One region of the Williamsia sp. DF01-3 genome, then DNA from elsewhere that is predicted to be linked to it. Evidence: predicted binding sites of a transcription regulator. Region 1 holds the regulator's gene; the other holds the start of a gene.

Evidence for each region. The regulator LexA, encoded in region 1, represses DNA repair genes until DNA is damaged. The targets are predictions, from matches to a motif close to CGAACANNTGTTCG.
Region 2: the regulator LexA is predicted to act here: its motif matches at 6,479-6,492, upstream of cofD (2-phospho-L-lactate transferase).

The regions. Positions count from the first base shown of each region.
Region 1 is NZ_JALKFS010000005.1:2,855,281-2,862,990, reverse strand. Features, by position in the region: partial or broken gene hrpA (ATP-dependent RNA helicase HrpA) at 1-3,594, shown strand, start outside; gene nrdR (transcriptional regulator NrdR) at 3,626-4,075, opposite strand; gene MVA47_RS15600 (LysM peptidoglycan-binding domain-containing protein) at 4,171-4,692, opposite strand; gene lexA (transcriptional repressor LexA) at 4,915-5,634, shown strand; gene MVA47_RS15590 (acyl-CoA dehydrogenase family protein) at 5,742-6,884, opposite strand; gene hflX (GTPase HflX) at 6,971-7,710, opposite strand, start outside.
Region 2 is NZ_JALKFS010000005.1:3,967,862-3,975,571, reverse strand. Features, by position in the region: gene MVA47_RS27320 (putative RNA methyltransferase) at 1-142, shown strand, start outside; gene MVA47_RS20835 (methyltransferase domain-containing protein) at 115-780, shown strand; gene glgA (glycogen synthase) at 753-1,922, opposite strand; partial or broken gene glgC (glucose-1-phosphate adenylyltransferase) at 2,076-3,292, shown strand; gene MVA47_RS20820 (NUDIX hydrolase) at 3,289-3,864, opposite strand; gene MVA47_RS20815 (coenzyme F420-0:L-glutamate ligase) at 3,861-5,204, opposite strand; gene cofD (2-phospho-L-lactate transferase) at 5,197-6,198, opposite strand; gene MVA47_RS20805 (WhiB family transcriptional regulator) at 6,666-6,899, shown strand; gene MVA47_RS20800 (metallopeptidase family protein) at 6,996-7,502, opposite strand; gene MVA47_RS20795 (DUF3499 domain-containing protein) at 7,577-7,710, shown strand, end outside.

The sequences.
Region 1 (7,710 bases):
CAAGATCTGTCTCGAGCTGGGGCGCGGACTGGCCGGCAAGATCGGTCACACTCAGCCTCGCCGACTCGCTGCGCGGTCGGTTGCCGAACGGATCGCCGAGGAAACCGGGACCGAACTCGGCGGCGTCATCGGATATTCCGTGCGCTTCACCGACAAGGCAGGCGACGACACGCTGGTCAAGGTGATGACCGACGGCATTCTGCTGCGTGAATTGTCCCAGGACCGAATGCTCCGTGACTACGACACCCTGATCATCGACGAGGCCCACGAGCGAAGCCTCAACATCGACTTCATCCTCGGCTACCTCAAGCAACTGTTGCCTCGCCGCCCCGACCTGAAGATCATCATCACCTCGGCGACCATCGAACCCGGCCGGTTCGCCGACCACTTCGCGACCGATGACGCACCGGTGCCGATCATCGAGGTGTCCGGCCGCACCTATCCGGTGGAAATCCGCTATCGCCCACTCGTGGTCGATGACGAGGACGAAGCCGACCTCGATCAGCTACAGGCCATCGGGGCCGCCGTCGACGAGCTGTGCTCTCACGGCCCAGGCGACATCCTGGTGTTCCTGCCCACCGAACGCGAGATCACCGATACCGCGAAATCGCTTGCGCACCTTGAATCCCGTGGCATCGAGATCGTCCCGCTGTTCGCCCGGTTGTCCGCGGCAGACCAGCACAAGGTGTTCTCCAGTCACCGAGGGCGGCGAATCGTGTTGTCCACCAACGTCGCCGAGACATCGCTGACCGTTCCGGGAATCCACTACGTCATCGACGCCGGCACCGCCCGGATGTCGCGCTACTCCACGCGCACCAAGGTACAGCGGCTGCCGATCGAGCCGATTTCGCAGGCCAGCGCACGGCAGCGGGCGGGGCGGTGTGGCCGCGTCGCCGCAGGCGTGTGCATCCGGCTCTACAGCGAAGAGGACTTCGAGAGCAGACCCGAGTACACCGAGCCAGAGATCCTGCGCACCAACCTCGCGTCGGTGATCCTGACGATGACCTCTCTCGGGCTCGGCGACGTCGGTCGGTTCCCGTTCGTACAGCCGCCGGATCAGCGTGCGATCCGAGACGGCCAGCAACTACTGGACGAACTCGGGGCGCTCGAACCTGCCTCGGCAGAAAACCCCGTACGCCGACTCACCCCGATCGGACGATCACTCGCTCGCATACCTGTCGATCCGCGACTGGCGCGCATGCTGGTCGAGGCCGACAAACAGGGCGTGGTCGGCCCGATGCTCGTGTTGGCGGCCGCACTGTCGATTCCGGACGTACGCGAGCGGCCGGCCGAGCATCGCCAGGCAGCCGATGCCTCGCATGCGCGCTTCGCCGCTCCGGGGTCGGAGTTCCTGACCCTGCTAAATCTGTGGACCTACCTGGACGAGCTCCGCTCGGAGTTGTCGTCGAACCAGTTCCGGAAGCGGTGCGGTCGAGAGTATCTGCACAGCTTGCGAATCCGCGAATGGCGAGACCTGCACGCGCAGCTCGTCCGGATCGCCAAAGACCTCGGGTGGTCGGTTCCTGCGACGGTGACCGCACCCGACCATGAATCGCCATCGGCGGCATCGATTCATCAATCCATCCTGTCTGGTCTGCTCAGCCAGATCGGCGTCCGCGAGGGAGACGCCAAGGAGTTCCTGGGCGCTCGCGGCACGAAGTTCATGATCTTCCCCGGATCTCATCTCTCCTCGAAACCACCACGGTTCGTGATGGCGGCCGAGATCGTGGAGACCTCTCGGCTCTGGGCGCGTACCGCCGCCCGCATCGAACCGGAATGGGCCGAGCGCCTGGCCGGGCACCTCGTCAAACGTCAGTACAGTGAGCCTCATTGGTCCGGGAAACACTCAGCGGCCATGGCCTACGAGCGGGTCACCCTCTACGGCGTCCCGTTGGTCACCAAACGACGGGTGAACTACGGCTCGATCGATCCCGCGGTTGCCCGCGAGTTGTTCATCCGCCACGCGCTCGTGGAGGGCGACTGGCGTACACAGCACCCGTTCTTCCACCGCAATCGCGCGTTGCTCGAGGACGCCGAGGAGTCGGTGCACCGGGTGAGGCGCACCGACGTCATCGTCGACGACGACCAGCTCTTCGCCTTCTACGACCGTCATATCGGCGGAGAAGTGGTGTCGGGCAGACACTTCGACACGTGGTGGAAGACCGCACGCAAAGCTGACCCCACCTTGCTGGATCTGGATCCCGCCGACCTCGTGGCCGACACTGCCGCCACCGACCCGGCCGGGTTTCCCGACCACTGGCGTCAGGGAGACACGAGTTACGCCTTGAGATACCGGTTTGAGCCCGGCACCGTCGATGACGGCGTGAGTGTGCTCATCCCGTTGTCGCTGCTCGTGCGTGCCCGGCCCTCTGGATTCGACTGGCTGGTCCCTGGTATGCGCTTGGAACTGATCACCGAGCTGATCCGCACACTGCCGAAATCCCTACGGCGGCAAGTGGGACCGGCCCCCGACCTGGCCGCGAAAATACTGGAGTCGGTGACACCGAGGAGCAAGCCTCTCACCGAGGCGGTGGCCGCTGAGATCCGTGCGCGCACGGGAGTCGACGTCGCAGCATCAGATTTACGACTTGCCGCACTCCCCGACCACCTGCGTATGACCTTCACCGCGGTCACCACCGACGGCGAAGTTCTCGGACGTTCCAGTCGCTGCGCGAACTCCAGGATCGACTGGCCGGTAGATCTCGCGCGGCTCTGGAGAGTGAGGCCGGCACCGCATCCCGACCTGTGGCCACCACGTGGACCGCTGACACCTTCGGAGACATCAGCCGTACACTGCGCAGTTCTGTTGCTGGGCAAGACATCACAAGCTATCCTGCGCTGACCCGCCGAGGCAGTGGTTTCACGGTGGTCGCCGTGCCCACCCAGGCCGAGCAGGCTGCGAACATGTACGACGCTGTTGTCGAGATGATCGTCTCCAGCGTTCCGCCACTACGACCGTCGGTGACATCGACACTGAGCACCGCCGAGAGACTCGCACTCAGTCAGAGCCCCTACCCGGACACCGCCGCTCTTCTGGCCGACTGCGTTCGGGCTGCCGTGGTGGACCTTGTGCCCAACCCGCCAAATGTCTGGACGCCAAGCGAATTCGCTGCACTTCGGGAGAATGTGGCCCGCCAGGTAGCCGGGAGGGCAACGGACAAACTACGCAGGGTGGCGACGATCCTGACCCGCGTGGCGCCCCTACGCACGGCGATTACCGCGGCCGGTAGATCGATCGCCGCCGACGACGTGCGGGACCAGCTGGAGGAGCTGTTGTTCGACGGATTCGTCTCTGCGACACGCGACGAACACCTCGCGGAGATCCCCCGCTACCTCGATGCTGCGAGGTCGAGACTCGAACAGCTCCCGGCAGGCGCCGCTCGCGATGCCCAGGCGATGGCTGCCATCGACCGGGTGGTGTCGGCGTGGACTGATCACCTGCGACACGTTCCGCCCGGTCGGCGGGACGCAGTCAACGAGCAAGCTGGATGGATCGTCGAAGAACTGAGAGTCGGATTGTTCGCACAGCACCTGCGTACTGCGTATCCCGTGTCGGAGAAACGGGCGATCAAAGCCATCCGGGAACTGCGCTGATCCGGCGGCACGACATGCCGGACGAAACCCGTCAGGGTCTGGCGGCTCGCAGATCGTCGATCTCTTTTTGGAAGTCTTCGACTGAGTCGAACGAGCGATACACCGACGCAAAACGAAGGTAAGCGACCTCGTCGAGATCCCGTAACGGGCCCAGGATCGCCAGGCCCACTTCGTTGCTGGGAACTTCGGCCGATCCTGAGGCGCGGACAGCCTCTTCGACCTGCTGCGCGAGCAGGTGCAGACGGTCATCGTCTACCGCGCGGCCCTGGCAGGCGCGCCTCACGCCCCTCATCACCTTCTCGCGACTGAAAGGTTCGGTGACACCGTTGCGTTTGACGACCGCAAGGACTGCGCTCTCCACCGTGGTGAACCGCCGTCCGCATTGCGAGCAGGCCCGCCGACGACGAATCGCCTGGCCCTCGTCGGCCACCCGTGAGTCGACGACCCGCGTGTCCTCGTTCTTGCAAAACGGGCAGTGCATGCAGGGTTCCTCGGACGTCAGCGGCCCCGTCGGAATGACCGGACACTCTGTTGTAGAGGATACCGCCCGGCCGATTGCTTGCCCCAACACTGCGGCTACCGCGCGTAGATCGGCGTCACCAGGGATTGCCCCGGCGACAACGCTGAATTGCTCATCGCGTTGAGGTCCATGATCTTCTCCACCACCGCTTCGGTCGGCATCTCGGGTGCGATTCGAGAGGCGATGTCGCCCAACGATTCTCCCGACTGCACATGGACGACAGCGGTCCCGGTGTTCGCCGGAGCGGCACCGCTCTCGACCACCCGGCCGAAGAACATGAGGAACAACACGAGCATCATCAGGCCGATTCCGACCACGGCGGCCCCGGCCCAGGCACGTCGGCGGAAATACACATCGCGCTCGACGGCGACCGTCGGTGCGGAACTGCCCGGCTCGGCGCAGCCAACCACAACACGGCGGTCGGCGGCGAGCCTGCGGTCGGCCGGCCGACGAGTACTGTCGACACGCGCTCGCGCCGTGCGGGTGTACTGATCGGAGGCGACGGGCCCACCGACTCGGGCGAGGCGGCGACGGGGCCGCTCAGCGGCCGGGCGGCTGATGGTGGTGGCTGCAGTCATTGTTCGATCCTCGGGTCAACAGTTCGATCACTCGTTCGATTGAACGATTGTTCGAGTTGTATCACGGTGGTCCGACACACGCCACGCCCAATCGAACAAATGTTTGAGAGTTGTGACAGATTGCATTAGCGTGATCCCCATAATCCAACGAACAACGTGTGCGTTTACCTCTCTCGACAGCTACGACACCTTGGCCGGACACCATACGAACTGGAGGACCTGATGGCCGATACGACAGACACCCGGACGCCGCCGGACGCGGCGGCCGCGACGGTGGTCACTTCCGAACCGCTGGCCGAGGGGTCGCTGACCCCGCGCCAGAAAGCCGTGCTGGAGGTGATCCGGGCGTCGGTCCGCGAACGCGGCTATCCCCCGTCCATCCGCGAGATCGGTGATGCTGTCGGCCTCACCTCCACGTCGTCGGTCGCTCATCAGCTCCGAACCCTCGAGCGCAAAGGATTCCTCCAGCGCGAGAACAACCGTCCCCGGGCGGTCAACATCCAGGACACCGACCTCAATCCGGCCACGGCTGCCGGCCAGGTCCAGGTCCCCGACGAATCCCTGCCGACACCGACGTTCGTTCCGGTCCTCGGCCGCATCGCGGCCGGCGGGCCGATCCTGGCCGAGGAAGCCGTCGAAGACGTGTTCCCGCTACCGAAAGAGCTTGTCGGGGAAGGATCTTTGTTCCTCCTGCGAGTGGTCGGCGAGTCGATGATCGATGCCGCCATCTGTGACGGCGACTGGGTGGTCGTCAGGCAGCAGAATGTCGCAGACAACGGCGACATCGTTGCGGCCATGATCGACGGGGAGGCGACCGTCAAGACGTTCAAACGCACCAAGGATGCGGTGTGGCTGATGCCGCACAACCCAGTGTTCGACCCCATCCCCGGCGACAACGCCGTGGTGTTGGGGAAAGTTGTCACGGTGATGCGGCGCCTCTGAGGCGTCCGGCAACATCCTCGGTAACCGGGCAGACGCGGAGACTACGCAGACACGAGTGGGGTGCACCTTCCGGTGCACCCCACTTCGCGTAGTTCTGAAACTCGTACTCAGACGCCGAGGCTTCGGCCGATGACTTCCTTCATGATCTCGGTGGTGCCGCCGTAGATGGTCTGAACTCGTGAATCGAGGAAGGCCTTGGCCACCGAGTACTCACGCATGTAGCCGTAGCCGCCGTGCAGCTGCAGGCAACGATCGATGAGGTGGACCTGGTTCTCGGTGGCGTAGTACTTCGCCATCGCCGCGTCCGGAACGGTGAGCTTCTTCTCGTTGAGCAGTTCGATACACCGATCGACGAACACACGGGTGGTAGCGGTGGACGTCGCCAGTTCGGCGAGCAGGAACCGCGAGTTCTGGAAGCTACCGATCGGGCGGCCAAATGCCTTGCGGTCCTTCGTGTACTGGATTGTCGTCTCGAGAACCGACTCCATGGCGCCGGCCGCCACAACAGCGATCGACAGGCGCTCCCGCGGAAGGTTCTGCATCAGGTAGATGAAGCCCATGCCCTCCTCGCCCAGCAAGTTCTCGGCGGGCACCTTGACGTTGTCGAAGCTCAGCTCGGCGGTGTCCTGCGCCTTCATCCCGACCTTGTCGAGATTGCGGCCGCGTTCGAATCCCTCCATACCGCGCTCGACCACCAGCAGGCTGAACCCCTTCGCACCGGCCTCAGGGTCGGTGCGGGCCACCACGATGACGAGGTCGGCGTTGATGCCGTTGGTGATGAACGTCTTGGAGCCGTTCAGCACCCAGTTGTCGCCGTCTTTCTTGGCGTTGGTCTTGATGCCCTGCAGATCGGAACCGGTGCCGGGCTCGGTCATCGCGATCGCGGTGATCAGCTCACCGGAGACGAAGCCGGGCAGCCAACGTGCCTTCTGCTCGTCGTTGCAGAGGTCGAGCAGGTACGGAGCCACCACGTCGTTGTGCAGCGCGAAGCCGATACCGCTGTAGCCGCCGCGGACGGTCTCTTCGTCGATGATGGTGTTGTAACGGAAGTCGTCGACTCCCCCGCCGCCGAACTCCTCGGGAGCCTCCACCGCGAGGAATCCGTTCTTGCCTGCTTCGACCCAGACATCCCGGTCCACCAGGTTCTGCTCTTCCCAGCGTTCGTGGTTCGGTGCCACGTGCTGTTCGAGGAAGCTCCGGTACGAATCGCGGAAGAGAAGGTGCTCGGGCTCGAAAAGGGTGCGTTCCATCGTCAGGTCTCCATTACAGGTGGCATTGGTTGGATATCCAACTGTAACCGGATTCTACATCTGGCCCAAAGCTGCAGTTCGGAGCGCTATTCGGCCGCCTCCGGGATGGCCAGAGATGCCAGCTGGCGCGACAGCGCGGCGGGCACCGTGGCGGTGATCGCAGTCCCGTCCGGCTCGTGACGTTCGGTCAATACGTCACCCTCGGCATGGATCCGCGACACGAGGTCGCCACGCTCATACGGCACCCGGACGCTGACGTGCACGTCATTCCTGGCCACCGACTCCCGGATGCGATCGAGGAGTACGTCGATGCCCTCGCCGGTGGCCGCCGAGATGAACACGGCTGTCGGGAACAATCCTTTCAGCTGCGCGAGTACCAGCGGGTCGGCGGCATCGATCTTGTTGATCACGAGCAGTTCGGGAGGAGCCGTTGCCTTCTCCTCCACGAGCACGGATTCGATCACCTTCCGCACCGCCATGATCTGGTCGGTCGGAACCGGGTCCGAACCATCAACGATGTGCAGGAGCAGATCGGCGTCGGCAACCTCCTCGAGGGTCGAACGGAAGGCCTCGACCAGCTGGGTGGGCAGATGCCGGACAAATCCGACGGTGTCGGTGATGACCAGTTCACGGCCATCCTCGAGGGACATCTGACGGGTTGTCGGATCGAGGGTTGCGAACAGGGCGTTCTGGACCAGCACGCCCGAGCCGGTCAGCGCGTTGATCAAACTCGACTTGCCGGCATTCGTGTACCCGACGATGGTCACCGCTGACGCGGCAGCCTGCTTTCGCTTGGCCCGCTTGGTGGTTCGTGACGTCTTCATCT
Region 2 (7,710 bases), 1.1 Mb from region 1:
GTGCGCCGACCGCACTCTCTGGTGCACCGGCGGCCATAGTTTCGACATCTCGAAGCAGGGATACGTCAGCCTGCTCGGGGGCGGGGGAGCAGTTTTCGTTCGGACACCGCCGAGATGCTCGGTGCCCGAACAAGATTCTTGAACGCGGGTTTCTACAACCCGATTCTCTCCGCGGTACGCGATCAGTGCGCGCCTGGCGCAACGATTCTCGACGTGGGTGCGGGTACCGGGCACTACCTGTCGGCCGCGGTCGATGCGTCGGGCGGGCGCGGCGTCGGCATCGACCTCTCGAAGATCGCGGCGCGGCAACTCGGTCGGCTGCCGGGGGACATCGGTGCCGTCGTCGCTGATGGCTGGCAACCCTTTCCGGTCGCCGATCGGGTGATCGATCTTGCGTTGTCGGTGTTCTCGCCGCGCAACGTACCGGAGTTCGCGCGAGTGCTCAGGGCCGACGGCAAGCTGGTGGTGGTGACCCCGACGCCTCGCCACCTGCGCGAACTGGTGGACGCCGTGGGCATGATCGGAGTGGACAAGGACAAGTCCGAGCGGATCGGCAACAGCATGGCGGGCACCTTCGTCCGCATCGAACGCACCCTGGTCGAGTACTCGGTTGCCCTGTCGCATTCTGAGATAGCCGATGTGGTCCTCATGGGTCCGTCCGCATTCCATCTGACACCAGGCGATGTCGCCACGAAGCTTTCCGGTCTGCCCGACCCGCTGTCGGTGACGGTGTCGACGACCGTCCAGGTGTATCAGCCTGTGGCGCAGACAGTTTCGTAGATCGACAGCGTCTGCTCGGCGATCGAGTCCCACGAGAATTCGGCAATGGCGCGTTCGCGGCCGGCTGCACCCATGGCTGCGGCCTGAACCGGATCTGCGACCACCCGATTCACCGCCGCGGCAAGATCGTGTTCGAAGTCGCGCGTGTTGTCCTCGCTGTAGTGCACCAGTAGGCCGGTGACCTCGTCTCGGACCACCTCGGGGATGCCACCGACGTCAGAGGCCACGACCGCGGTTCCGCATGCCATGGCTTCCAAGTTGACAATCCCCAGCGGCTCGTAAATCGACGGGCAGATGAATACCGTTGCAGCCGAAAGGATTTCCCGAACCTTCTCGGTGGGCAACATCTCGCGCACCCAGAACACCCCCGAACGGGCGGCAGACAGGTGCTCCACGGCTTCGGCGATCTCGGCACCGATCTCTGGGGTGTCGGGTGCCCCGGCACAGAGCACCAGTTGCAGATCGGGGTCCATGTGGTGGGCTGCCGCGATCAGGTGGCGAACACCCTTTTGCCGGGTGATGCGACCGACGAACACCGCGATGGGGCGTGACGGATCGACGCCGATGTCGGTCAGGACCGACGTCGAGTCGGCGGCGTCCACCGGGTGCCACGTGTGGGTGTCGATGCCGTTGCGGACAACATGCACTTTGTCCGGGTCGAGGCGCGGATACGCATCACACACGTCGATCCGCATGCCCGAACTGACCGCGATCACTGCATCTGCGTATTCGACGGCGTTCTTCTCCACCCAGCTCGACACGCGGTATCCACCGCCGAGTTGCTCGGCTTTCCATGGTCTGCGGGGTTCGAGTGAATGTGCGGTCAGCACATGGGGTATCCCGTGCAGCTGCGCGGCGAGGTGGCCGGCGAGCCCGGTGTACCAGGTGTGTGAATGGGCGACCGATGCACCTTCGGCGGCCACCGCCATCCGTAGATCCGACGACAGTGTGGTGATCGCCGCGTTGGCGCCTTCGAGGCCGGGATCGACTCCGTGGACCTGAGCGGTCTCACGCGGAGCGCCCATGCAGTGCACGTCGACCGTGGCGAGGTGGCGCAGATGGCGCACCAATTCGGTGACGTGGACTCCGGCGCCGCCGTACACTTCTGGTGGATATTCCCTGGTCATCATCGCCACGCGCATGGGTCTGACGCTAGTCGGGCGAAGGCCGTAACGCCATCGGTGCACTTCAATCCCGCCGTGTGATCAGAAGTTGTGTCGCGATAGCGCAAGCGATTTCGAAACTCTCGCCTGTTGTCTCTGGCCGCGACGTCACTTGACGGATAGGTTTAAGGGGTGATTTCACAGCGCCACGTCCTCGGGATCGTCCTCGCCGGCGGCGAGGGGAAACGACTCTTTCCGTTGACGATGGACCGCGCCAAACCCGCCGTGCCGTTCGGTGGCGGATACCGGCTCATCGACTTCGTCCTCAGCAACCTCGTCAACGCCGGGTATTCGCGGCTGTGCGTGCTCACGCAGTACAAGTCGCACTCGCTCGACCGCCACATCTCGCAGACCTGGCGGCCATCGGGGTTCAACGGCGAATACATCACGCCTGTCCCGGCGCAGCAACGGCTCGGACCCCGCTGGTACACCGGTAGCGCCGATGCGATCTTCCAGTCGTTGAACCTGGTTTACGACGAGGAGCCCGAGTACATCGTCGTGTTCGGCGCCGACCACGTCTACCGGATGGATCCCGAGCAGATGGTCGAGGCCCACATCGCTTCTGGTGCCGAGTGCACGGTGGCGGGCATCCGGGTTCCGCGTGCGGAGGCCGTGGCGTTCGGCTGTATCGATTCCGACGACAGCGGCAAGATCACCCAGTTCCTCGAGAAGCCCGCCGATCCGCCCGGCACGCCGGACGATCCGGACGCGACGTTCGCATCGATGGGCAACTACGTCTTCACAGCCGACGCCTTGGTGAGGGCGATCAAGGCCGACGCCGACAATCCCGACTCCGACCACGACATGGGCGGCGACATCATCCCGGCCTTCGTCGACCGCGGTGAGGCGTTCGTCTACGACTTCAAGGACAACCAGGTGCCCGGGGCCACGGACCGCGACCGCGGATACTGGCGTGACGTCGGCACCCTCGACGCCTTCTACGACGCCCACATGGACCTGGTGTCGGTGCACCCGATCTTCAACCTCTACAACCGGCGCTGGCCCATCCACGGCTCCGCGGACTATCTGGTGGCGCCTGCGAAGTTCGTCCAGGGGGCCTCGCGCAGGAGTCGATGGTGGGGGCGGGGAGCATCATCTCTGCAGCCACCGTTCGCAACTCTGTCCTGAGTTCCAACGTGATCGTCGAAGACGGCGCCACCGTCGAAGGCAGCGTGCTGATGCCGGGTGTGCGGATCGGTAAGGGGGCGGTCGTTCGAAAGGCCATCCTGGACAAGAACGTCGTGGTGTCAGACGGCGAGATCGTCGGCGTCGACGAACAACGTGACCGCGAGCGTTTCGCTTTCAGCAACGGCGGCGTCGTGGCCATCGGCAAGGGCGTACGGGTCTAGCGACCGGCTGCAGTGCTGAGCGCTGCGTCGATCAGCGCCGGGATGGCGGGGTGTTCGGTGTTCTCGGGCAGCGCGTCGATGGGCCACCAATCCAGATCCACCGACTCGTCGCTGCGGACGATGGCAGGCAGGGTGCCGTCGGCATTGTCGTCGGCAAACGCCGCGAACCGTAGGTCGAGGTGCCGGGTGGGTACACCCAGCGAGCAGGTGATCGGGTGCGTGTGGATCTGGACCAGCTCCGGTACGACGTCGAGGCCGGCGATCCCGGATTCCTCTCGCGCCTCGCGAGTGGCGACGTCGGCGATGGTCTCGTCCGTGTCCTCGCAGTGCCCACCGAGCTGGATCCACTTGCCGACCCGGGGATGCAACGTGAGCAGCACGTGGGTGCGGGCCGCGTTGATCACGATGGTCGACGCGGTGATGTGCCCCGCCGCACTCTCGCGAAGGCACCCGCGCGGTGCGGCCGCCAGGAACGCGAGCACGGTGTGACGTAACGAATCCTGGTGCGGGTCAGGTGCCTGCCATCCGGTGAGCAGTTCGGTGGTCGAGCGGTGCAGACTCTGGGCGCTCACAGTTCCACCACCAGGTCGTCGGTGTTCGTAGGCGTCCTCGGTTCGAGCCGGCCGGTGGGGAATCCGATGGCGACGGCGCCGAGCGGTTCCCAGTCGTCTGGAAGTCCGAGCTCGGCTCTCACCGCGTCCGGCGCGAAGATCGTCGAACCCACCCAGCAACTCCCGACATCACGCACGGCCAGTGCAACGAGCAGGCCCTGCACGGCGGCACCGGCAGCCACGGTGAACATCGTGTGCTCCGCCGCCGTCCTCCGGTCGTCCGGATAGTCGTGCCGCCCATCGCCTGTCAGCACGGGGATGACGACTTCTGGCGCCCGATAGAGCAATTGACCGCGCGCCACCCTCTTGCTGATCGACGATTCGGTCTTGCCGTCGTCGGTCAGGTCGTGACGCCACTTACGTGCCATGGCGTCCAGCAACGCAACGCGACGGGTGCGGTCGCGCAGCCACACGAAGCGCACCGGACGACTGTGGTGCGGTGCAGGTGCGGTCAGGGCGTCGGCGAATGCTGCCCTCATCACATCGGCCGGTACCGGTTCGTCCGTGAAATCACGGACCGACCTGCGCATGAGGACCGCTTGCCGCCGACCCACATCGATGGCTTCGGCAGTACCCAACCAGAACAGGTCTTCCTCGCCGGGACGAAGGAGATCCCTTGCGGTGGTGCCGTTTCCGCGCGGAGTCAGACCACGCACCACCGCCACCGGGATCTCGCCCAGTTTGCCCTTGACGAGATCGGCGGCTGCGGCGAGTTCGTCGGCGACGGCGATGTCGGTGACGATCAGCGGATTGCCGTACTCGTCGACCGAACCCTCGTACGGGTGGGTGACAGCGATACCTGCGGCTCCGATTGCCACGTCGGTCTGTCCGACCCGCCAGGCCCGTCCCATCGTGTCTGTGATCAATACGGCCACGTCGATGCCCAGTCGGTCGCGCAGGGACGCGCGCAGGGCCGCAGCGCTGGCGTCAGGATCGGTGGGGAGCAGTGCCAATTCGTCACCGTCGACGTTGGAGCCGTCGACGCCCGATGCCGCCTGAACGATGCCGAGCTTGTTCTCGGTGATCAGTGTGCGGCCCTTTCGGGCCACCACCCGCACCGCTTCGGAGTCCACGAGGGCGCGACGGGCGATGTCGCGGGCTTCCGGGTCGGTGGGGGCCGGCACCATCCGGCCCTCGACCTTCGAGATGATCTTGCTGGTCACCACCAAGATGTCGCCGGTACGCAACCAATCGGCCGCCGTTGCCAACGCACCGGCGAGATCGTCACCCGCCCGGAACCGCGGCAGGCCGGCGATCGGCAGGATCTGGATCGTCCCACCGGCGGCGTGGTCCTCATCCATGCGCCACACCCACGAGATCACATGCGTCGCGGACCATCTGGGCCGTCGTCTCCGGATTGCTCATCAGCAGGGGAACAGACGCGACCGCCACACCGGGGATGTCGGCGGTGTCGCCCTGTGCGATGAGCCACCCGTCGAGGATGCCGTTGCCGCTACGCGCTCCATAGTGCCGACCGACACCTTCGGGGCTCGTCTCCACGCCGATGACCGAGAGACACTCGTCGGCCATGCCGCGCAGGGGACTGGTCCCGATGATCGGGGAGATGCCGACGACCGGTGCGGCGGTTGTCCGCAACGCTCCCCGGATGCCGGGGACCGAGAGGATTGCGCCGACACTGACCACGGGGTTCGACGGTGCCAGCAAGACGATGTCGGCATCGGCGATGGCATCGAGAACCCCGGGCGCGGCTTTGGCATCGTCCGAACCGACCTGGGCGAACCCGTGGGTCGGGATCTGCGCTCGGTGACGCACCCACCATTCCTGGAAGTGAATCGCGACCTTCTCGTCCTCTTCCTTGCTGACGACGACGTGGGTCTCGTGGCGGTCATCGGTGGCGGGCAACAGGCGAACGCCCGGATCCCACCGTCGGCACAGCGCTGCGGTCACATCGCTGAGCCGGTAACCCGCATCGAGCATCTGCGTGCGGATGAGATGGGTCGCCAGGTCACGGTCACCCAGCCCGAACCAATCGGGGTCGGCGCCATAGGCAGCCAGTTCCTCCTTGGCGTGCCACGTCTCCCCGCGTCGGCCCCAGCCGCGCTCCGTGTCGATGCCGTCACCGAGTGTGTACATGCAGGTGTCGAGGTCCGGACAGATCCGGACCCCGTGCATCCACGCGTCGTCTCCCACGTTGACGATTGCCGTCACCTCATGGTCGGCCGGGGCGCGACCGGACGCGAGAACCTCCGGGAACGGGGTATGTCCCAGGAGTTCACGTACACCTTGCAGAAACCGGGCGCCACCGACGCCTCCGACGAGAACCGTCACCTTCACAGGGAACCAGGGTAGGCGCTTGCCGAGAGTGCCAGCGAAGTGAGCCGAGTGCACGTAACGTTGCTCACGGCGACGTCGCGCAATTTGGGGGTTTTTGCGGCGATTCGATATCCTCGCCTGACTTTTCCTCGCTCTGCGCCGTGTCGAGACAACGAAATCGGGCAGAGGGGTGATAAAGCAATTTCCCCGCTGAGCTTGACCTGGACACCCAAACCCGTGTCTAATCACATCAGTGTCATTCCCTGTTTTGACAGCGAGAATTGTTGCGGGGCACGGGGATCGATCACTTGTTCGAATCCGATTGACCAACTGCACAATTCGAAGTGAGATGAGGAGGCGGGACGATGGCTCTGGAACACATGGCTACCAACAGCCTTGAACCGCAAGTCGATTCGCAATCGAATGCATCCGAAACCAACCAAACTGAACGTCCTCGCCTGAGCCTGGTCACGTCGGCATTCGATGATATGTTCGAAGCGGTCGAAGACCAGTGGCAGGACCGTGCGCTGTGCGCACAGACCGATCCAGAAGCTTTTTTCCCTGAAAAGGGCGGTTCGACCCGGGAAGCCAAGCGCATTTGCCAGGGTTGTGAAGTACGTCCGGAATGCCTGGAATACGCGCTGCACAAAGATGAACGCTTCGGAATCTGGGGCGGCCTGTCAGAGCGTGAACGTCGCCGTATCAAGCGCGGGATCGTCTAGGTCTCTCGCTTTTCTCTGCACCCTCGCTCTGTGAGCTCGGGGCGTCTGCGCTGAAGCCGTCGACGAGCTCGGTAAGCGGGGTCTGTTCAGCGCCTCTCAGGTCGGTGGCGGATCGATCGTGTCCTCGTCGACACCGAGGTGTGCAGCGACCTGCTGCACCAGGACCTCGTGTACGAGGTCCAGCAGATCTGCACCTTTTTTCGCCCTGCTCTCCAGCGGGCGGCGGAACAACAATATGCGCGCTTTGGTGGCTCGCCCCTGCGAGTCCATGCCGGACGGGATGAGCCGGGCAAGAGGTATCGGGCCGTCGGCCGTCACCTCCACCGGCCATTGAACGGTCTCGGGGTCGCGCGGGAGCATCCTCGGCACGTCGTCCACCGCGATGTCCAGGTCGGTCAACCGGGCATGCCAACGCGCGTCGATTTCGGCGAATGCCTCGAGTACCACCGCATCGAACGACTGTGACCGGCTGGTCCAGGCGGGGACGTGGGTAGGCAGCAACGTCGAACGCAATCCGCGGCCCCGCCGATCACGGACCCGTGGAACACCACGTGAGGTTCGCCGGCGCCGCGGTCGTGCCAGCGGAGGACGAATGGGAGCCATAGAGCGCAAGTCTAGGCAGTCGCGGACGGTGTGTCCTGCTACGACCCGCCAGTCGGTCGGGATAATCTTCCTCCGTGAGGCTCCCACGTCAGTGTTCCAGGCCCGGTTGCGCCAATCCGGCGGTGGCAACTCTGACTTTTGTGTATTCGGACTCGACCGCGGTGGTCGGTCCGCTGGCGACCTCGGCCGAACCTCATTCGTGGGATCT